3 regions of the Rhodocista pekingensis genome follow, and region 2 is predicted to be linked to each of the others. Evidence: riboswitches for the same ligand, from Rfam matches in the RefSeq annotation. Region 2 holds a riboswitch; each other region holds the start of a gene.
What was found. A riboswitch is a leader RNA that binds a small molecule or an ion and turns the genes downstream of it on or off. The one in region 2 is predicted to bind cobalamin.
Positions count from the first base shown of each region.

Region 1: another riboswitch for cobalamin. It lies ahead of bluB (5,6-dimethylbenzimidazole synthase); the one in region 2 lies ahead of metE (5-methyltetrahydropteroyltriglutamate--homocysteine S-methyltransferase).
Region 3: another riboswitch for cobalamin. It lies ahead of ACFQPS_RS19720 (cobyric acid synthase); the one in region 2 lies ahead of metE (5-methyltetrahydropteroyltriglutamate--homocysteine S-methyltransferase).

Region 1 is NZ_JBHTCM010000025.1:142,835-150,089, reverse strand. Features, by position in the region: gene ACFQPS_RS17930 (hydantoinase B/oxoprolinase family protein) at 1-1,315, shown strand, start outside; gene ACFQPS_RS17925 (cupin domain-containing protein) at 1,328-1,651, shown strand; gene ACFQPS_RS17920 (NAD(P)/FAD-dependent oxidoreductase) at 1,658-2,782, shown strand; gene ACFQPS_RS17915 (dipeptidase) at 2,806-3,783, shown strand; cobalamin riboswitch at 3,928-4,111, shown strand; gene bluB (5,6-dimethylbenzimidazole synthase) at 4,159-4,866, shown strand; gene ACFQPS_RS17905 (short-chain fatty acid transporter) at 4,922-6,235, opposite strand; gene ACFQPS_RS17900 (adenosine deaminase family protein) at 6,455-7,255, shown strand, end outside.
Region 2 is NZ_JBHTCM010000006.1:7,451-14,705, forward strand. Features, by position in the region: gene ACFQPS_RS04935 (hypothetical protein) at 74-277, shown strand; gene metE (5-methyltetrahydropteroyltriglutamate--homocysteine S-methyltransferase) at 384-2,693, opposite strand; cobalamin riboswitch at 2,844-3,049, opposite strand; gene ACFQPS_RS04945 (hypothetical protein) at 3,215-4,210, opposite strand; gene ACFQPS_RS04950 (alpha-ketoglutarate-dependent dioxygenase AlkB family protein) at 4,384-5,007, shown strand; gene ACFQPS_RS04955 (c-type cytochrome) at 5,206-6,033, shown strand; gene ACFQPS_RS04960 (c-type cytochrome) at 6,043-6,498, shown strand; gene ACFQPS_RS04965 (cytochrome c oxidase subunit II) at 6,495-7,255, shown strand, end outside.
Region 3 is NZ_JBHTCM010000028.1:279,212-286,466, forward strand. Features, by position in the region: gene ACFQPS_RS19695 (ABC transporter ATP-binding protein) at 1-47, shown strand, start outside; gene ACFQPS_RS19700 (acyl-CoA thioesterase) at 70-816, opposite strand; gene ACFQPS_RS19705 (anaerobic ribonucleoside-triphosphate reductase activating protein) at 795-1,448, opposite strand; gene nrdD (anaerobic ribonucleoside-triphosphate reductase) at 1,462-1,641, opposite strand; gene ACFQPS_RS19715 (ribonucleoside triphosphate reductase) at 1,710-3,737, opposite strand; cobalamin riboswitch at 3,829-4,048, opposite strand; cobalamin riboswitch at 4,164-4,377, shown strand; gene ACFQPS_RS19720 (cobyric acid synthase) at 4,493-6,079, shown strand; gene cbiB (adenosylcobinamide-phosphate synthase CbiB) at 6,198-7,097, shown strand; gene ACFQPS_RS19730 (bifunctional adenosylcobinamide kinase/adenosylcobinamide-phosphate guanylyltransferase) at 7,125-7,255, shown strand, end outside.

The sequences.
Region 1 (7,255 bases), on a different contig from region 2:
CTGGACGGAGGTCGGCGGCAAGGACGCCGGCAGCTTCAGCCCGAACACGACGGAGATCTACCAGGAGGGCTTGCAGTTCCCCGCCGTCCGCCTGTTCGACCAGGGCCGCATCAACGAGGCGCTGGTGGACATGATCCGCGCCAATGTGCGCCTGCCGGACATGACCCTGGGCGACATGTGGGCCGGGGCCGCCGCGCTTCAGCTTGGCGAGCGGCGCTTCCTGGATCTGGTGGCCAAGTACGGCACGGCCGGCGTGGCCGACGCGGTGGAGCACCTGCTGGACCATGGCGAGGCGATGATCCGGCAGGAGCTGGCGCGGCTGCCCAAGGGCACCTTCACGGCGGAGGACATGGTCGACGATGACGGGCTGGGCAACGGCCCCTTCCCGGTCCGCGTCGCCATCACCATCACCGACAGCGAGTTCATCGCCGACTTCACGGGCAGCGCCGCCCAGGCGCCAGGCCCCATCAACAACACCCGCGCCGGCCTGCTGTCGGCCGTGCGCGCCGTGTTCAAGGCCCTGACCAACCCGGCGATCCCGGCGACCGAGGGCGTGTTCCGGCCGCTGAAGGTGATCTGCCCCGACGGCACCGTGATGACGGCCAGCCGCCCGGCCCCCGTCTCCATCTACTACGAAACGATGATCTCGGCCGCCGATGTGATGTGGAAGGCGCTCGCCCCGCACATGCCCGACCGGCTGCCGGCGGGGCATTACGGGTCGGTCTGCGCCACCGTGATCGCCGGCCGGCACCCCGACAGCGGCGATTTCTTCCTGCTGGTGGAGCCCCTGGCCGGCGGCTGGGGGGCCGCCTGCGACGGTGACGGCCAGCAGGGCCAATTCTGCGTCGGCAACGGGGAGACCTACAACATCCCGGTGGAGGTGACGGAGGCCCGCTACGGCGTGCGCGTCGAGCGCTTCGGCTTCCACACCGAGGATGGCGGCGCCGGCCGCTTCCGCGGCGGCAAGGGGTTGCAGCTCGAATACCGGGTGCTGGGCGACGGCGCCTTCATGTCCACGACCTTCGGCCGCTACCGGCACCGCCCCTGGGCCATGCAGGGCGGCCAGGAGGGCTCGCCCAACTTCGCCGAAGTGGTAAGGGGCGACGGTGAGGTCGTCCGCTTCAGCAAGACGGCACGCCTGCCGCTGGCAAAGGGCGATCTGGTGCGGCTGGTCACCGGCACCGGCGGTGGCTGGGGCGACCCGCGGGAGCGGGACCCGGCGCGCGTCGCGGCGGACCTGCGCGACGGCTATCTGACGCCCGCCCAGGCGGCGCGGGATTATGGCCATGCCAGCGGCCAGACCGGCGGCCAGTGAGGAGAGACGGACATGCGGACCTTCGCCATCGCCGACCCGGTGGACGGGGCGCTGACGCGGGAGCTGGGAGTGCTGGACCTGCCCGGCGGCGGGCGCCTGCGCATCGGCACGGCCCTGCTGCCGGCCGGAGCGCGGATTCCCGACACGGGCGCCTCCCTGCACGCCGGGCATGAGCTGTCCGTCATCCTGTCCGGCCGGGCGGAGACGGAAAGCGGCGGCGAGGCCGCCGTCATCGGCGGCGGCATGGTCAGCGTCATCCCGGCGGGGGAGCCTCATGTCGCCGTCGTGCAGGAGGAGATGCGGCTTGTCTATTTCATGCTGGAACCGGCAAGCTGAGACGCCATGGACCAGCGGGCGGACATCGTCGTCATCGGGGCCGGGATCGCCGGGCTGTCGGCCGCAGCCTTTCTGGCGCCGCGGCGGCGCGTCCTGGTGCTGGAGGCGGAGGCGCAGCCCGGCTACCACGCCTCCGGGCGCACCGCAGCCCTGTTCGCCGAAGCCTACGGCAACGCCCCCGTCCGGGCCCTGACCCGCGCCAGCCGGCCCTTCTTCGAGGCACCCCCGGCGGGGTTCTGCGACCAGCCCCTGCTGCATCCGCGCGGCACCCTGTTCATCGCCACGCACGACCAGGCGGAGAGCCTGGCCGCCACCGCCGCGGAGATCGGCCCCACCCTGCGCCACCTTGACCCCGCCCAGGCGGTGGCGCTGGTGCCGCGGCTGCGGCGCGAGCGGCTGCTGGGCGCACTGCACGATCCGACCGCCGCCGACATCGACGCGCACGCCCTGATGCAGGGCTTCGTCCGCATGATCCGGGAGGCCGGCGGCGCCGTCCTGACCGGCCGCGCGGCCGACGCGATCGAGCGCACGCCGGACGGCTGGCGCATCCGGACGGGCGGGGAGACGGTCGCGGCCGACCTCCTGGTCGATGCCGCCGGCGCCTGGGGCGACCGTGTCGCCACCCTGGCCGGCATCGCCCCCGTGGGGCTGGAGCCGAAGCGGCGCACCGCCTTCCTGTTCGATCCGCCGGCCGGGCTGGACACCGCCGGCTGGCCGATGGTGATGGACGTGGACGAGAGCTTCTACGTGAAGCCGGAGAGCGGCCGCCTGCTCGGCTCCCCTGCGGACGAAAGCCCGTCCGATCCCTGCGACGCCCAGCCGGACGATTATGACATCGCCGTCGCCGCCGAGCGCATCCAGGAGGCGCTGGACCTGGAGTTCCGGACGCTGAAGGCGAAGTGGGCGGGGCTGCGCACCTTCGCGCCCGACCGCACCCCCGTCGCGGGCTTCGACCCGGGGGAGGACCGCTTCTTCTGGCTGGTCGGACAGGGCGGCTACGGGATGCAGACCGCCCCGGCGCTGGGACGGCTGGCCGCCGGGCTGATCCTGGACGGCACCCTGCCGCAGGACTGCCGGGACGAGGGCGTCACGGCCGCGGACCTCGCCCCCGGACGCTTCGGGGGACGCTGATGGCCGGAACCGGGGAGGGGCCGATGCCACGGGACATGACGGGCAGGCCGCGGATCGTCTGGGACAACCATGCCTGCATGCCGCTACGCAGGGATGCCAGCTTCCTGCCACAGCTCCAGCGCCTGCGCGAGAGCGGCTTCACCATGGTCAGCCTGAATGTCGGGATGGACCAGACCCCGGCGACCGAGATCATGGAGACGGCGGCCTTCTTCCGCGACTGGATCGAGGCACGCCCGGACGAGTACTGCCTGGCCGGCAGCACCGAGGACGTGGTGGACGCCGCCGCCACTGGCCGGCTGGGCGTCGCCTTCGACATCGAAGGGGCGGGCTCGCTCGCCGTCCGCCCGGAATTCGCGGAGATCTACCGCTCCCTGGGCGTGCGCTGGATCAGTCTGGTCTACAACCGGACCACGGGCATCGGCGGCGGCTGCCATGACGACGATCCCGGCCTGACCGCGGCCGGCGCCCGTGCCGTGCAGGCCATCCAGGAGGCCGGCATGGTCGTCTGCCTGAGCCATACCGGCTGGCGCACCGCGCGCGACGTGCTGGAGCGCGCCGACCGGCCGGTGATCTTCTCCCACTCCAACCCGCACGCGCTGAAGGCGCACGGGCGCAACATCGGCGACGATCTGATCCGGGCCTGTGCCGCCACGGGCGGGGTGGTCGGCATCAACGGCGTGGACCTGTTCCTGGGCGGGGAGCCGACGCCGGAGCGGATCGCCGCCCATGTCGCCTATGTCGCCGATCTGGTCGGGCCGCAGCATGTCGGTCTGGCCCTGGACTACGCGTTCGACCAGGAGGAGCTGCGCGCCTGGCTGCACCGGCACCGGGACCGCTGGTCGCCCGAGCTTGGCTACCGGCCGGACATCGCCATCGCACCGCCCGAAAGCCTGGGCGGCATCGTCGAGGCGCTGACCCGGCTGGGCTTCGCAGCGCCCGAGCTGGACATGGTCCTGGGCGGCAACTGGCTGCGCGTGGCCCGGCGCTGCTGGAACGCCTGAGCCCGTCGGGCGCAACCGCTCCACCTGACCCGTGCCGTCCGACCGCACCGCGCGCGGTATCGGCCCCGTGACCTTTTCCGCGACCTGCTGTCCCTGCCCCGACGGGGCGCGTTGCCGCGCTGGATCGCCCGGCGGCATCCGTGTATCGATGGCGCCGTTCCAGGTGCCCGGATGCCTTCGGGAGAATCGGGAAGGCAGTGGAAGTCTGCCACGCGCCCAGCGCTGTGAAGGGGACCTTCCGGACGGATGCCACTGGCCCCGCGGGCCGGGAAGGTGTCCGGAAGGGCTGAGCCTGAGTCAGAAGACCGGCCTGGAACGTCCTGGGAAGCCGCCGTGGACGGGCGGTGACCCATGCTTGCCCATGCAGGGGAAACCATGGAAGCCAACCCGTATCAGGCCGACGCAGACTTCACCGCCGCCGAGCGCGACAGCGTCTACAAGTGCATCTTCAAGCGGCGCGACGTGCGCGGCCAGTTCCTGCCCGATCCGATCCCGGACGAGGTGCTGGGGCGCATCCTGAAGGCCGCCCACCATGCGCCGTCCGTCGGCTTCATGCAGCCCTGGGACTTCATCGTCGTGCGCGACCCGGACGTGAAGCTGAAGGTGCGCGACGCCTTCCAGACCGCGAACGCCGAAGCGGCCGACATGTTCGAGGGCGACCGGCAGGAGACCTACCGCCGGCTGAAGCTGGAGGGCATCGTCGAGGCGCCGGTGGGCATCTGCGTCACCTGCGACCGCGAGCGCACCGGCCCGGTCGTGGTCGGCCGCACGCACCAGCGCGAGATGGACCTCTACAGCGCCGTCTGCGCCGTGCAGAATCTCTGGCTGGCCGCGCGGGCGGAGAATGTCGGCGTGGGCTGGGTCAGCATCCTGCGCCATGCCGACCTGCGTGAGGCGTTGGGCATCCCGGCCTCGATCCAGACCATCGCCTATCTCTGCGTCGGCTATGTCTCGCACTTCTTCCAGAACCCGGAGCTGGAAGCGGCGGGCTGGCTGCCCCGCACGCCGCTGCGCGACGTGGTCTGGTTCGACCGCTGGCACGGCCGCACGGGCGAGGAAGCGCTCCTGAAGCAGCTCGGGTGATCCGGCGCCGGTGCCGCCTTAGCGGGCGGCACCGTCCACCAGCCAGGGGTACCGCCTACAGAAAAAGGAAGCCCAGGGAGATGACGACGCCCGAGAGCAGCAGGATGACGAGGCAGTAGCCCATCACATCCTTGGCCCGCAGCCCCGCGATGGCCAGGGCCGGCAGGGCCCAGAAGGGCTGGATCATGTTGGTCCAGGCATCGCCCCAGGCGACCGCCATGGCCGTGCGCGGCACGTCCGCCTGAAGCTCCAGGGCGGCGGGCAGCATCACCTGGGACTGCACCGCCCACTGGCCGCCGCCCGACGGGATCAGGATGTTCAGCAGCCCCGCGCTCCAGAAGGTGAAGAGCGGCAGGGTCTGGGCCGTCGAGATCGAGACGAACCAGGCCGAGAGATCGCGCGCCAGCCCCGATCCCACCATCATGCCCATGATCCCGGCATAGAAGGGGAACTGGATGATGATGCCGGCAGCGCCCTTCACCGCTTCCTCCAGGCTGCGCAGGAAGCGGTAGGGCGTGCCGTGCAGGAGGATTCCCAGCATCAGGAATCCGAAATTGACGATGTTGAGGTTCAGGCCGCCGCCCTGGCCCCAGACATGGACGGCGAGATAGGCAAGACCGAGTCCCCCGATCGCCAGTGCCAGCAGCCGGCTGTGCTCCAGATGCTCGGCCGGCCGCTCCGCCACGGCCCCGGTCGCGGGCGTCGGGTCGGTCAGCCTGTCCGGGTCCACGAAGACCGGGCGTGCCCCATGCCCCAGCATCAGCCGGTTGGCGAGGGGGATCAGCACGAACAGGGCCAGGACGATGGTCAGGTTGAAGCCGGCGAAGATCGTCTCGCTGGTCGGCACGACGCCGATCATCTTCTCCGTGAAATGGCCAGGTGTGGCGATGACCAGGGGCACCGACCCCGAAAGGCCGCCGTGCCAGACGACGAAGCCGCTGTAGGCGGAAGCGATCAGCAGCGGGTAATCGACCCGCACCCGGCGGGCGAGCTGGCGGGCGAACAGGGCCCCGATCACCAGCCCGAACCCCCAGTTCACCCAGCTTGCGACCAGGGAGACGACCGTGACCAGCACGACCGCCTGACCCGGGCTCCGCGCCAGCGTGGCCAGCGCCCCGAGCAGGCGGGCGAAGACGGGCGTGCTGGCGAGCACGAAGCCGGTGACCAGCACCAGAAGCATCTGCATGCTGAATTCCAGCAACTGCCAGAAGCCCTTGCCCCAGTGCTCCACCATCGCCAGGGGGGACTGGCCCTCGACGGCGATGCCCAGGACGAACACCAGAATCGTCAGCAGCAGCACCAGGACATAGGGATCGGGAAGGAAGCGTTCGGTCAGGCGGGTCGAGGCCAGCGTCAACGGTCGGAACATGCTTTCTCCTCAGTGATGGCCAGCGGCGGCGGGAAATCCCGCCCGTGGCCATCCTTCTACCAGCAGTGACGCCCGGTTCTACCCGTAATGACGCCCGGCCGGTCGCTTCGTTCCCGCCATCGCGGCGATGCGCCCCCGGCACCGGGCGATACCCCGTTTGCACGGCGCCTCCGATCTGGTCATATCGGCACTTCCGTTCCGCCTTCCCGGACAGATCCGATGCGCCGTGCCCTGCCCCTGCTGCTGCTCCTCTCCCTGCTGACGACGGGATGCGCGGCGCTGCCGGAGCGGGGACCGACGCAACCGTCAACCATGGACATGGAGGCGGTGTTCGACGCGGCCCGGACGGACGCGGCGCAGCTCACCCGGTTCCTCACGGCCCTGCCGAAGGGGGCCGACCTGCACAGCCATCTGAGCGGTGCGGTCTATGCCGAGAGCTTCGTCACCTGGGCGCAGCAGGACGGGCTGTGCTTCGACCGCGCGGCCCGCGCCATCCTGCCGCCGCCCTGCCGCCCGGCCGACGGGGTGCCGGCGGTGGCGGATCACGCCAAGGCGCCCGGCGGCCATGGCGAGATGCTGAACGCGCTGTCGATCCGCGGCACCGGCACCGGCATGGTGGACGGGCGCGACCAGTTCTTCTCCACCTTCGGCCGGTTCGGTGCCGTCTCCGCCGTCCGCACGGGTGACATGCTGGCGGAGGTGGCCCGCATCGCGGCGGACGAGCACATCCTGCATCTGGAGGAGATGCTGTCCCTGCGCTCGGCCGACCTGCGCGCCCTGGCCGCCACCCTGCGCTGGTCGGACGATCTGGACGCCCAGCTCTCCGCCGTGCGCGGCCCGGCCCTGGACGCGGCGGTCACGGCGGCCCGGGCCGATCTGGACCGGCACGAGGCGCGCCAGCGGGCGGTGCTGGGCTGCGGCCCGGACGGGAGCGGGCCGGCCGCCTGCGCCGTCGGCATCCGCTACATCCTCCAGGCGAACCGGAGCGGCACCCCGGCCGAGGTCTTCGTCCAGGCGGTG
Region 2 (7,255 bases):
TCGTCATCGGGTCAGGCCGCGCGTCCGGCCGGTACGCTTCAGGGGGAAGCAAAAGCTTCGGGGTGGAGCAACGATGACGGAGTCGCGACGCGACATGGCCCTGGCCATCAAACGCTGCCTGGAAAGTCTGGCCGCCGATGCACAGAGCGGGAAACTGCACGAGGTGGCCTATCTGATCGGCATCGCCGCGCTGGCCGCGGAAGATGCCGCCCGCGCCGCCGAGCCCGCGGAGCTGCCGGACGACCTGCTGCACAAGAGCCCGATGGGACACTGTTAGGGCTCCCGGGGCGGGCCAAGTCGGGGGCGGGCCAAGCCGGGGGCGGGACGCACCGGTCCGGGGAGAAGCCCCGGACCGGCCGTCACGATGCGACGGCAGTCCGCCGTCAAGGTATGGCGCGCAGGGCCTTCGCCGCAGCCACCATGGCCGCCAGGGCCGGCTTCACCTCCTCCCAGCGGCGGGTCTTCAGCCCGCAGTCCGGATTGACCCAGATCTGGTCCGGCTTCAGCCGTTCCCGCGCCTTGACGAGCAGCGCGACCATCTCCTCCACGCACGGCACGCGCGGGGAGTGGATGTCATAGACGCCGGGTCCGATCTCGTTCGGATAGCGGTAGCCGGTGAAGGCGTCGAGCAGCTCCATCTTCGAGCGCGAGGTCTCGATGGAGATCACGTCGGCATCCATCGCGCCGATGGCCTCAATGATATCGTTGAACTCCGAATAGCACATGTGGGTGTGGATCTGTGTCTCCGGCCGCACGCCCGAGGCCGACAGCCGGAAGCACTCCACCGCCCAGGCGAGATAGGCGGCCCAGTCGGCGCGGCGTAGGGGCAGGCCCTCGCGGATGGCCGGCTCGTCGATCTGCACGGCCCGGATGCCGGCCCGTTCCAGATCCACCACCTCGTCGCGCAGGGCCAGGGCGATCTGGCGGCAGACGGTGGCACGGGGCAGGTCGTCGCGCACGAAGGACCATTGCAGCATGGTCACCGGCCCCGTCAGCATCCCCTTCACCGGCCGGTCCGTCAGCGACTGGGCATAGCCGGCCCAGTCCACCGTCATCGGCGCCGGGCGCGACACGTCGCCGAAGATGACCGGCGGCCGCACGCAACGCGAGCCGTAGGACTGAACCCAGCCATTGCGGGTGAAGGCGTAGCCGGCGAGCTGTTCGCCGAAATACTGGACCATGTCGTTGCGTTCGAACTCGCCATGGACCAGCACGTCGATGTCCACCGCCTCCTGCCAGCGGATCGCGGCCTCCGTCTCACGCCGCAGGAAGGCCAGGTAGTCCTGATCGGACAGGGTGCCCTTGATATGGGCGGCGCGGGCCTTGCGCACGGCATCGGTCTGCGGGAAGGACCCGATGGTGGTAGTGGGGAAAAGCGGCAGCCCCAGCCGGGCGGCCTGGAGCGGCCGGCGCTCGGCATAGGGCAGCCGCCGGGCCATCTCCGGCGTCACCGCCGCCAGCCGGGCGGCCACGGCCGCGTCGTGGATGCGCGGCGAGGTGCGGCGCGAAGCGACGGTCCGTGCCGCCGCGTCCAGCGCGTCGGCCACGGCCTCCCGTCCCTCCGTCAGGGCCCGGCCGAGCGTGGCCAGCTCCGCCATCTTCTGCACGGCGAAGGCCAGCCATCCGCGCAGTTCGTCGTCGAGGCCCGTCTCCCCCTCGCTGTCCACCGGGACATGCAGGAGCGAGCAACTCGGTGCCAGCAGCAGGCGCTCCGGCCTCAGCCGTTCCGCCACCGGCCCGATCCGGTCCAGAATGGCCGGCAGGTCGGCCCGCCAGACATTGCGGCCGTCGATGACGCCCAGCGACAGGGCCAGTCGGTCCGGCAGCCGTTCCAGCGCACGCTCCAGATCGGCCGCGCCGCGCACGAGGTCGAGGTGCAGGCCGGCGACGGGCAGCGCCAGGGCGGTCTCCAGATTGTCGCCCAGCGGCCCGAAATAGCTGGCGACCAGCAGCTCCAGGCCGGGCGCCGCCGCCGACAGCGCGGCATAGGCGCGGTGCAGGGCGTGGCGCGCGCCGTCGTCGAGGTCGAGCGCGAGGCAGGGTTCGTCGATCTGCACCCACCCGGCCCCCGCCGCCTCCAGACGGCGCAGCACCTCGGCATAGACCGGCAGCAGACCGTCCAGCAGCGACAGCGGCTTCAGGTCCGCATCCTTGGACTTGCCCAGCAGCAGGTAGGTCACCGGACCGATCAGGACAGGACGGGTCTGGATGCCCAGCTCCTTCGCCTCCAGGAACTCATCCACCGGTTTGGTGGAGGCGAGCTGGAAGCGCTGACCCGGTTCGAACTCGGGCACCATGAAGTGGTAATTGGTGTCGAACCACTTCGTCATCTCCTGCGCCGGCAGGCCCTCCCCGGCGGCAGGGGCGCAACCGCCGCCGCTGCGCCCCTGCGACCCGCGCGCCATGGCGAAATAGGTCTCCAGAGGCACCGGTCCGCCGGTCCAGCCATAGAGGGCGGGAACCGCACCGACCATGACGGAGGTGTCGAGGACCTGATCGTAGAGGGAGAAGTCGTTGCTGGGGATGTGCGTGATCCCCAGCGCCTGCTGCCGGCGCCAGTTCTCGGCCCGAAGGAGCCGAGCCGTGGCGAGCAGGTCGGCGGCACCGGTCCGGCCGGCCCAGTAGGATTCCAGCGCCGACTTCAGTTCGCGGCGCGGCCCGATGCGCGGCACACCCATCGTGGCGATGGGCACGGCTGCGCCGGGAAGGATTGGTTGCGACATTGGCATGGACCCCATGGTGGATGGGGGCAAAGGCCATAGCGGACGCGAAGGACAGGCCCGCAGCACCAGAGGACGGTCCGGCGCGGCCTGCCAAGGCGACACACCGGGACACCCCGCCCGTGGACGTTATCTGCCATGGCAGGTCTCCTGGCTCGCGGGTCATCGCCTTCCGCCGGTCTTCCCAGGACCGGTTGGTCCCAGTGACACATGGGGGCGGTCGGCTCGCCGCTGATAGTTGCGGGGGCAGCGCCGGACTTGCACCGGCTTCCCTCTTAGCCCCAGGGCAGCCACAGAGCCGCCTGGAGACCATGGCGGACCGAGCCTAAAGGCTCCCCCGGCCACGGTCAACGACACATAAAGAGTTCTTTATGTCGTTATGTCTGTCCACGGCGGCGGTTCTGCCGGGACCTTCCGGTCTGCGGTTCATTCCAGTACGGGAACATTCCGATCGGGGAACATTCTGCCCTGGGGTCCGGTGCGGGGGGCGCCCTTCACTCCTCGGCGGCGCCGCTGCCGACGATGGCGGTGCGGATCTCCCGCTCCAGCATGGCGAGCGTGGCCTGCGCCGTCTCCCCGCCATGGGCCGCTTCGGTCACGGCGAAGGAGAACAGGGCCAGCGTCGTCTGTCCGTCGCAGGCGGACCCGCGCAGCCAGAGATGGAAGCGCAGGGGCTCCCCGTCCTCCTCCCCGGCGGTGGCGAAGCGGGCCAGCACCTCGCCCTCGTCCAGCCATTCCACGCTGCCCTCGCCGACGCGGCCGTCGGGGCCGTCGGCGAACTGTTCGGCCGTCTGGCGCAGCACGCGGCGGGCGTCGCCGTCATCCTCGGCCCCGCCGTCGGCATAGCTGAAGGCGTGGACCGCCACCCGCAGGGTGCCGGAGCCCTCCTCGTCGCCGGAGAAGACGGCCAGTTCGCCGTCCTTCTCCGCGCTCCAGTCCCAGGGCACGCGGAAGCGGACCAGATCGCCATGGCCGACATTGCGCATGGTCACCCGCTCCACCGGCTCGCTGACCGGCAGCTCGGTGAACTCGATGCGGGCGGCCTCCTCGCCCAGCCGGTCGATCAGCTCGGCCAGCCCGTCCATCTCCGTGCTGCTGTCGGGCACCAGGAGCTGTACCGTCACCACCCGCACATGGTCGGGCGGGCGGAAATCGGCCACCTTCCAGACGAAGACCTGACGGTCGGGCGGCTGCGCCACGGCATAGGCGATCCAGCGCCGGTCGTCGTCCTCGTCCTCCGACGGCGCGATGCCGTGCGGCAGCACGTTCTCCCGGTCCAGATACTGGATCGCCTCCTCGGCGCGGACGCCGTAGGGGTTGCGGTAGGTGGTGAGCGAGATCAGCAGATCGACGGGATGCGCCCCCGGCGACTGGTAGGCCAGCCCGCCATCGTCCCGCGACACGCGGCGCCAGTCGGCGGGCACGCGCAGCCGCACCACCCCGTCGCGCAACGCCACAGGGTTCCAGTCGGCCGCCATCTCGCTGTCCAAGGAATCTTCCCACATGCCCTGGAATCTAGGCAGGAGACCGGGGCGAGTCCATGACCATGGGGCGCCGGTCCCGTTTGCGTGCAGGGCGGGGTGCGCCCGCGGCCGCGGCGCGCTATCGTCGGCCCCGTCTCTTGCCCCCCGTCTCCCGGCCCCGTGGAAGGACCCGGTCCGCCATGCCCAGTCCCCCGAGCCCCGACGGTTTCCGCTACCTGCCCGACCGGCTGGACGCCGCCGCCCAGCAGGCGCTGCTGGAGGCCGTGCAGCAGGTCGCGGCGGCCGCCCCCTTCCAGCGCTACGTGACGCCCGGGCGGGGCCGCCCCTTCAGCATCGACATGACCAATGCCGGCCCGCTGGGCTGGGTATCGGACCGGCGCGGCTACCGCTACAGCCCCGTGCATCCGGCCACCGGCCGGCCCTGGCCGCCGATCCCGGCGACGCTGCTGGACCTCTGGGCCGAGCTGGCGGGCTGGCCGCAGCCGCCGCAATGCTGCCTCGTCAACCTCTACCGCGGCGGCGGCGCCCGGCTGGGGCTGCACCGCGACGAGGACGAGGAGGCGGCCGACGCCCCCATTCTGAACGTCTCCCTGGGAGACACGGCCGTGTTCCGGCTGGGCGGGCGGCAGCGGAGCGACCCGACCCGCAGCTTCATGGTGCCCAGCGGCACGGTCATGGTCTTCGCCGGCGAGGCCCGCGCCGCCTTCCACGGGGTGGACCGCATCCTGCCGGGCAGCAGCACCCTGCTGCCGGAGGGCGGAAGGCTGAACCTGACCCTGCGCCGGGTCACCCCCGGCGACTGACCGGCAACGGCGGGCCGGTGAGGACTGGCCGGGAGGACTGGCCAGCGAGGACTGGCCAGCGAGGACTGAACGGGATGGCTGAACGGCGGGCCGGGGTAGCCCGCCCGCCCCGGCCCCTCCGTCCGATCCTGCGGGCGCGGGCGAACCGAACCGTCTCCGCCGCGTTGTCCCCCCGTACCCGAACCGTCCGGAGGAGCCATGCGGCGCGCCGCCCTGCCCGCCCTCGCGGCAGTCTGCGCCGCCCTCTGCCCCGCCGTCTGCTCCCCCGCCCTCGCGCAGGAGGCGCCGATCCCGCCTGCCGCGGAGGCCCTGCCCGACAGGGTTCTGCACGATGGGATTGGGCGCGACGGGATTGGGCACGACGGGAGCCGGGGGTCCGGCCCGGTGATGCGCGGCCAGTATGTCGTGGTGTCGGGCGCCGGCGCCGGTCTTCGGGGAGCCTGCCTCGTCTGCCACGGGACCGACGGGGCCGGCGATGCCGCCGCCGGGGTGCCGCGGCTGGCCGGCCAGCTCGACTGGTATCTGCACAAGCAACTGGACGACTATGCCCGCGGCACCCGGCCCGACCCGGTGATGGGACCGATCGCCCGGGCGCTGACGGCCCAGGAGCGGGCGGATGTCGCCCTCTACTACGCCATCCAGGCCCCCCCGCCGGGCGCCGGTGGCGGGCTGCCGCTGCCCACGGCGGGCGGCGCCACGACGGCGGGGCCGGCGCGGGGCGAAACGCTGGCGCGGGGCGAAACGCTGGCCCGGCAGGGCGAGCCCCGCGCCGGGGTGCAGGCCTGCGCCGCCTGCCACGGGGCGGCGGGCGAGGGCGTGCCGCCGGGGCTGCCGGCCCTGGCCGGACAGCCGGCCGGCTATCTGGAGGAGCAGTTGCTGCGTTGGCGGGCCGGCATCCGGCGCAACGGCCCCGTGGGCGTCATGGCCCATATCGCCCGGCACCTGCCGCCGGAGGACCTGCGGGCGGTGTCCCGCTACTATGCCAGCCTGCCGCCGGCCCGCGCCGCCGCGGCCCCCGGACCGTAGGGGGCGGCGATGCGGAACGGACACCGGACAGGGCCGCGCCGGACCGGCGGCCGGCGGCGTCGGGACCGGGGCGGCGCCGCGGCGCTCGTCGCCGGGCTCCTGCTGCTGGCCGGCTGCGGCGATCCGATGCCGGTCAACCCGTCGCTGGCCGGGCGGACCGTGCCGGGCGGCGACCCGGGCGAGGGCCGCGCCATCCTGACGGCCGGGACCTACGGCTGCGGCGCCTGCCACGCCATTCCCGGCATTCCCGGCGCCCGCGGCGCGGTCGGGCCGCCGCTGCACGGCATGGCGGTGCGCAGCGTCGTCGCCGGCCGGCTGCCGAACCGGCCCGATACCCTGGTCCACTGGATCCACGCCCCGCAGAGCATCGACCCCCGGTCGGCCATGCCGGATACCGGCATCTCGCCGCAGGAGGCCGCGCATGTGGCGGCCTATCTCTACACGCTGCGGGAGCTGCCGCGATGAGGCCGGGCCTTCTGCCGCCGGGGCCGCCGGGGCCGGTGCTGCGCCTTCTGCTGGGCGGCGGCCTGCTGGGCGGCTGCGACGGCAGCCAGTCCGTGCTGAACCCGCACGGGCCGCAGGCCGAGGCGGTGGCCGTGCTGTCCTGGGTGCTGTTCGGCGGGGCCGCGCTGATCTTCCTGGCGGTGATGGCGATGGTGCTGGCCGGGATGCTGTTCCCCGGCCGGTTCCGCGCCGTCGGTGCGGGCCGGCTGGTGGGGGGCGGGACGGCGTTCACGGTGGCGGTGCTGCTGGTCCTGACCGTCGCCGCCACCCTGGTGGGGGCGAGCGTCACCCGGGTCGGCACCGGCCCGGGCGAGGAACCGCTGCGCATCAAGGTCGTGGGCTGGATGTGGTGGTGGGAGGTCCGCTACCCCGACACGCCCTGGGGCGAGGTGGTGAGCGCCAACGAGATCCGCATTCCCGCGGGCCGGCCGGTGCAGTTCGAGCTTGAGGCCGGCGACGTGATCCACAGCTTCTGGGTGCCCGGCCTGTACGGCAAGCGGGACATGATCCCCGGCCGGATCAACCGCATCCGCCTGACCGCGACGGAGACGGGCATCCTGCGGGGCCAGTGCGCCGAGTTCTGCGGCGAGCAGCACACGCTGATGGCGTTCGAGGTCGAGGCGATGGAGCCCGAGGCCTTCGCTGCCTGGCTGGAGAACGAGGCGCGGCCCGCCCGGGCACCCGCCGACCCGGCCCTGGCCGCGGGCGCCGCCGCCTT
Region 3 (7,255 bases), on a different contig from region 2:
GCTACGTGCTGCCCTGGCGCCGGCTGGCGGCCGATCCCGTCTCCTGACCGGGCGGCCGGCGGGTCCCGGTCAGAGCGGACGGACCGGCGTCGGCCGCTGATCCGCATCCAGGGCGACCATGACGAAGACGCCCTCTGCCGCCTTGCGGCGCTCGCCGGTCTTCAGGTTCTCGCCCCAGAGATCGACCGTCACCTGCATGGAGCTGGTCCCGGTGCCGGTGACGGCGGCCTCGATCTCCATGATCTCCCCGACCTTGACCGGGCTGGTGAAGTCCAGCCTCTGCGAGGCGGCAAGCACGACGGTGCGGCGGCAGTGGCGGGTGGCGGCGACGAAGGCCGCCTTGCCCATCTGCGCCATGGCATGGCCGCCGAACAGGATGTGGTTGTGGCTGGCCTGGTCGGGGAAGACCAGTTCCACCATGCGGACACCGGCCGTCGCCGGTCCGGGCTCCGTCTCCTCCAACGGCGGCACCGCCGCGTCGCGGTCCACCGAGACCATGTTGAAGCGCCCGCGGGTGCAGAGCCGCCGCTCCCCCGTCAGCAGCGCCTCGGCCACGAGATCGACCTCCACGGTCAGGGAGCGCCGGCCGACGCGGGCGATGCGGCCCGTGACCTCCACGATCTCGCCCAGATGCGCCGGAGCGGCGAAGTCGATCCGCTCGCAGGATGCGGTGACGAAATCGACATGCGCGTGCCGGGTGGCGGCGATGAAGGCCACCTTGTCCATGTGCGCCAGCGCGGCGCCGCCGAACAGGGTGCCGTGGTGGTTGGTGTCGCCCGGGAAGATCAGGTCGATCAGGCTGGTCTCGCGGCGCACGGCGCATCTCCTGAGAGGCGGGCGAGCTGGTCGGGCCGGCAGCCCGTGGCCCGGAACGGTTGCAGGCGGTGCTGTCGGACGCCCAGCGCGTCGAGATCGGCACGCAGCCGCTCCAGCGCCGCCGCGTCCAGCAGGCGCGGATGCACGGTGGTGCGGACATCGCAGGCGATGCCGGCGTCCAGCAGCAGGCGCAGGCTCTCGCGCGCCCGCTCCCCGCTGCCGGGGGCGCCGGTGATCCGCTCATATTCGGCAAAGGGGGCCTTCACGTCGAAGCCCACCCAGTCCAGGAGCGGCAGCAGGTCCGCCAGCCGCTCGGGATAGGGGCCGCCCGTGTGCAGGCCGATGCGGAAGCCCATCCCCCGCACCGTCCGCATGGCGTCGGGCAGCGCGGCCTGGAGCGTCGCCTCCCCACCGGAGAAGACGACGCCGTCCAGCAGGCCGCGGCGCCCCTCCAGGAAGGCCAGCACCTGCCCCCACGGCAGTTCCCGCTGCCCGCGGGGGGGCAGCAGGTCCGGGTTGTGGCAGTAGGGGCAGGCCCAGGGGCAGCCCTGGCAGAAGACGGTGGCGACCAGGTCGCCCGGCCAGTCGCAGGTGGACAGCCGGGACAGGCCGCCGACGCGAAGGTCGGCCACCGGATGCCTCGTATCAGGCCCCGAGGTCCGCCTTCGCCTCGGCGAAGTAGCGGCGCTCGGCGAACTCACCCTTCTTGCCGAAATTGAAGGAGGAGACGGGACGGTGATAGCCCATCACGCGGGTCCAGATCTCGCAGGGCTGGCGCTCCTCGTCCTTCAGGACGATCTCGGCGGTCTCGGTCATGCAGCTCATGGGTCGGGTCCTCTTGTCCGGAGGTCAGGGAATCGGGCCGGTGTCCCGGCGGTACGGTGTCGCGGCGCTCACTCGGCCGCGGCGCACTTCTGCCGCTTGCGGGCGATCAGCTCGGCGTCGCACTTGGGGCAGAAGGCGTGCTCGCCCTCGATGTAGCCATGCTTGGGGCAGATCGAGAAGGTGGGCGTCACGGTGATGTAGGGCAGGCGGAAATTCTCCAGCGCCCGGCGCACCAGCTTGCGGCAGGCATCGGCCGAGGACACCCGCTCGCCCATGTAGAGGTGCAGGACGGTGCCGCCGGTGTACTTGCGCTGCAACTCCTCCTGCCGCTCCAGCGCCTCGAACGGGTCGTCCGTGAAGCCGACGGGAAGCTGGCTGGAGTTGGTGTAGTAGGGCTGGTCCGCCGTGCCGGCCTGGAGGATGCCGGGGAAGCGCTTCTGGTCCTCCTTGGCGAAGCGGTAGGTCGTACCCTCCGCCGGGGTGGCTTCCAGGTTGTACATGTGGCCCGTCTCTTCCTGGAACTGCACGATGCGCGCACGCACATGGTCCAGGAAGCGGACGGCGAAGGCATAGCCCCGCTCGGTCGTGATGTCCTCGGCATCGTCCGTGAAGTTGCGGATCATCTCGTTGATGCCGTTCACGCCCAGCGTCGAGAAGTGGTTCCGCAGCGTGCCCAGGTAGCGCTTGGTGTACGGGAACAGCCCGTTGTCCATGTGGTGCTGGATCACCTTGCGCTTGATCTCCAGGCTGGTGCGGCTGATGTCCAGCATCTCGTCCAGGGCGCGGAACAGGGCCGCCTCGTCGCCCTTGTGCAGATGGCCCAGGCGCGCGCAGTTGACCGTCACCACCCCCAGCGAACCGGTCTGCTCGGCGCTGCCGAACAGGCCGTTGCCGCGCTTCAGCAGCTCGCTGAGGTCGAGCTGGAGCCGGCAGCACATGGAGCGGACCATGTTCGGCTTCAGCTCGGAATTGACGAAGTTCTGGAAGTAGGGAAGCCCGTACTTGGCCGTCATCTCGAACAGCCGCTCGGCGTTCTCGCTCTCCCAGGGGAAGTCGGGCGTGATGTTGTAGGTGGGGATCGGGAAGGTGAAGACCCGCCCCTTGCTGTCGCCACGGGTCATCACCTCCATGTAGGCGCGGTTGATCAGGTCCATCTCGGCCTGAAGCTCGCCGTAGGTGAAGTCCATGTCCTCGCCGCCGATCACCGGCACCTGATCGCGCAGGTCCTCCGGGCAGGTCCAGTCGAAGGTCAGGTTCGTGAAGGGCGTCTGCGTGCCCCAGCGGGAGGGCACGTTAAGATTGTAGACAAGCTCCTGGATGCACTGGAGCACCTGCTCGTAGGGCAGGTTGTCCTTGCGGATGAAGGGGGCGAGATAGGTGTCGAAGGAGCTGAACGCCTGCGCACCGGCCCATTCGTTCTGCAAGGTGCCCAGGAAATTGACGATCTGCCCGACGGCGCTGGACAGGTGCTTGGGCGGCGCCGCCTCGACCTTGCCCGGCACCCCGTTCAGCCCTTCCGTCAGCAGGGTGCGCAGGGACCAGCCGGCGCAGTAGCCGGCCAGCATGTCCAGATCGTGGATGTGGATGTCGCCCTCGCGGTGGGCGCGGCCCACCTCCGCCGGATAGACGTGCGACAGCCAGTAGTTCGCCACCACCTTGCCGGAGATGTTCAGGATCAGGCCGCCCAGCGAATAGCCCTGGTTGGCGTTGGCGTTGACGCGCCAGTCGGCCCGGTTCAGGTACTCGTTGATCGAGGTTTCGACATCCACCACCGTCTTGCGGTCGCGCCGCAGGCGGGCGCGCTGCTCGCGGTAGACGATGTAGGCGCGGGCCGTGGCGAAATGGTTGGCGGAGATCAGGACCTGCTCGACCACGTCCTGGATCTGTTCGATATGCGGCGCCTCGGTATGGAAGCGATGGCCGATCACCTTGATCGCCTGGATCGCCAGGAGATGCGCCTCCGCCCCGTCGAACTCGCCGGTCGCCTTGCCGGCGCGCTCGATGGCGGAGCGGATCTTGTCGCCGTTGAAGGCGGACACTTCACCGCTACGCTTGATCACGGACTGCGGCAGCGTGGCAAGGGCATGAACGGGCATGCGGGTCTTTCCCCTTCCGGCACGCGGACAGGGGTCGGGAACCGCCCGGCGCGGCGCCGGCGGGTTCCCTTCGGATCACCCCGTCCGAAGATTGGTAGACTGGGCTACGGCAGGTCTCCTGGCTCGCGGGTCCGCGCCACCGTCCGGTCTTCCCGGTGCCGGTCGGCACCAGTGACATGAAAGGTCGGCAGCTCACCGCTGACAGTTGCGGGGGCAGCGCCGGAATCACACCGGCTTCCCTCTTAGCCCCCGGATAACGAGATCGGATAACTACATATTGTGTCATCCAGGGGACCGTAACGCTAAATACCGTAATTGCAGGTTCTGCTCAAGTCAAGCTCCGGCGGCGCAGGAGGGGCATGACGGATCGCCATGCGGTCCGCCCGCGGCGGCGCAGGCGGCCGTTGACAGGGGGATGGCCGTCTCCTAAAGCTCAGCCGTCACGGTTCTTCCGGCTCTCCGGGGTGCGGAAGCTAAGAGGGAATCCGGTGCGCCGTACGCGGCAAGGCCGGAGCTGCCCCCGCAACTGTCAGCGGTGAGCCTTTCCCGTTCGCGCCACTGGACCCGCAAGGGTTCCGGGAAGGCCGGGCCGAGGCGACGACCCGCGAGCCAGGAGACCTGCCGCGACGCACCATGGTCCACGGGCGGGGTGTCCCGGTGGAATGCCCGCGCTCCGGCCGCCCTCAGAGGGGATGCCGGGGTCCCGCGGTCTTCCCCATGCCCATGCCCTTCCTGTCTGAAGGGGCTTCCAGTCCATGTCCGATTCCGCGACGACGCCCGGCGACGGCCTCGCCCCGATCGTCTACACGCCGCGCAGCACGGACGCTCCGCGCCGCGCCCGCGCGCTGATGATCCAGGGCACCAGCTCCGACGTCGGCAAGAGCATGCTGGTGGCCGGGCTCTGCCGCGCCTTCACCCGCCGCGGTCTGGTGGTGCGCCCCTTCAAGGCGCAGAACATGAGCAACAACGCCGCCGTGGTGCCCGACGCGGACGCCCCGCCGGAGGCCGACGGCACCCCGGCGCGCGGCGAGATCGGCCGCGCCCAGGCGCTCCAGGCCCGCGCCTGCAAGGTGGCGCCGTCCATCCACATGAACCCGGTTCTGCTGAAGCCGCAGACGAACATCGGCTCCCAGGTGGTGCTGCGCGGCCGGGTGCTGGGCAACTGTCCGGCGCGCACCTATCACCGGATGCGCAAGGGCCTGATGCCGCCGATCATGGACAGCTTCGAGCGGCTGGCCGCCGAGGCGGACCTGGTGATCGTGGAAGGCGCCGGCAGCGGGGCGGAGATCTATCTGCGCGCCTCGGACATCACGAACATGCATCTGGCGGAGCGGCTGGGCCTGCCGGTCGTCGTACTGGGCGACCTGGACCGTGGCGGCACCATGGCCGCCCTGGTCGGCACCCACGCCCTGCTGGACGAGGCCGACCGGGTCCGCGTCGTCGGCTACATCGTCAACAAGTTCCGCGGCGACTTCTCCCTGTTCGAGCCGGCCTGCGGCACGATCACGGCCATGACCGGCTGGCCCTTCCTGGGCGTGGTCCGCTGGTTCGAGGAGGCCGACCGCCTGCCGGCGGAGGATTCGCTGGCACTGGAGCGGCCGGCCACCGGCACCGGCAGCGGCCTGAAGGTGGCGGTGCCGCGGCTGTCCCGCGTCGCCAACTTCGACGACCTGGACCCGCTGGCGGCCGAGCCGGGCGTGGACCTGCGCTGGGTGCAGCCGGGCCATCCGATCCCGGCCGACACGGACGTGGTGGTGCTGCCCGGCTCCAAGACCACCCGCGCCGACCTTGACGTGCTGCGCCAACAGGGCTGGGACGTGGACATCCTGGCCCATGTCCGCCATGGCGGCCGGGTCGTCGGCCTCTGCGCCGGATTCCAGATGCTCGGCCGGGTGGTGCGCGACCCCGCCGGGATCGAGGGGCCGGCCGGGGAGACGCCGGGCCTGGGCCTGCTGGACATCGAGACGGAGATCGGCGGCGACAAGCGGCTGGTCGAGATCGACAGGCTGGACCGGAACAGCGGCCGCCGCGTCACCGGCTATGAGATGCACATGGGCCGCTCGACCGGGCCGGGCCTGGAGCGGCCCTGGCTGATGCTGGACGCGGGCGACGGCTCGGCCCCGAAGGCCGAAGGGGCGGTCTCCGCCGACGGGCGGGTGATGGGCAGCTATGTCCACGGCCTGTTCGGGTCGGACGGGTTCCGCTCCGCTTGGCTGGAGCGGGTGGGGGCGCAGGCCTCGGCGCTCGACTTCGAGGCGCGGACCGAAGCGGCCCTGGAGGCTTTGGCCGACCATGTGGAGGCCAATCTGGACCTCGACGCCCTGCTGGCCCTGGCGCGGTGACGGGAACCCCGGTGACGCACGGTCTTCCCCCCCGCAGCGCGGCCTTCCGCCCCTGCCCGTCCGGCCCCGGTAGCGGAGGCGGACAGACGGCGCCCGCGGTCCGGGGGGGCGCCACGCCATGACCATCCTGCTTGCGCTGCTGATCGACCGCTTCCTGGGGGAGCCGCCGGGGCGGCTGCATCCGGTGATCTGGATGGGCCAGTACCTGGAGCAGGCCGGCCGCCGCCTCCCCGACCTGCCGGCGTGGCTGGCGCTGCCGGCCGGCGCCGCCGCCTGGGCCGTCGGCGCGGTGGCCACGGTGGCGGTGGCGGGGGCGGCGACATGGCTCGTCTCCGACCTGCCGCCCTGGCTGGAACTGGTGCTGCTGGCGTTCCTGCTGAAGCCGATGTTCGCCCTGACCCTGCTCCTGTCGGAGGTCGCCGCCACCGAGACGGCCCTGCGCGAGGGGCTGGCGGCCGGCCGTGCCCGGCTGGGCTCCCTGGTCAGCCGCGACACCACGGAGCTTGAGCCGGAGCAGGTGCGCGAAGCCGCCATCGAATCCCTGGCGGAGAACCTGTCGGACTCCCTGGTGGCGCCGCTGTTCTGGTTCCTGGTCGCGGGGCTGCCCGGGGCCGCGCTCTACCGTTTCGCCAACACGGCGGATGCCATGTGGGGCTATCGCGGGCGCTGGGAATGGGCCGGCAAGGTGGCCGCCCGCGCCGACGACCTGCTGAACCTGATCCCGGCACGGCTGACGGCCCTGGCGCTGCTGGGCGCCGATGCGCTGCGCCGCGACCGGCGGGCGGCCCTGGCAACGGAGGCGCGGCGCACCGCCTCGCCGAACAGCGGCTGGCCGATGGCGGCCATGGCGATGGCCCTGGGGCTGCGCCTGGGCAAGCCGGGTCACTATGTTCTGAACGAGGGAGGGGCGGTGCCCGGCCCGGACGACCTGCCCCGCGCCCTGGAGCGCGCCCGGCGGGCGGGTCTGGGCCTCGCCCTGCTGGCCGCCGTGGCGGAGGTGATCATCCATCATGTCTGACGTGCAGGCCAGAGCGGAGGCGATGCCATGGGTGCCGTGACCTTCCTGACCGGCCCGGTGCGCAGCGGCAAGAGCGCCCGCGCCGTGGAGATCGCCCGCGGCTGGGGCGGGAACGTCGTGTTCGCCGCCACCTACCGCGTCGATCCCGCCGACGCCGA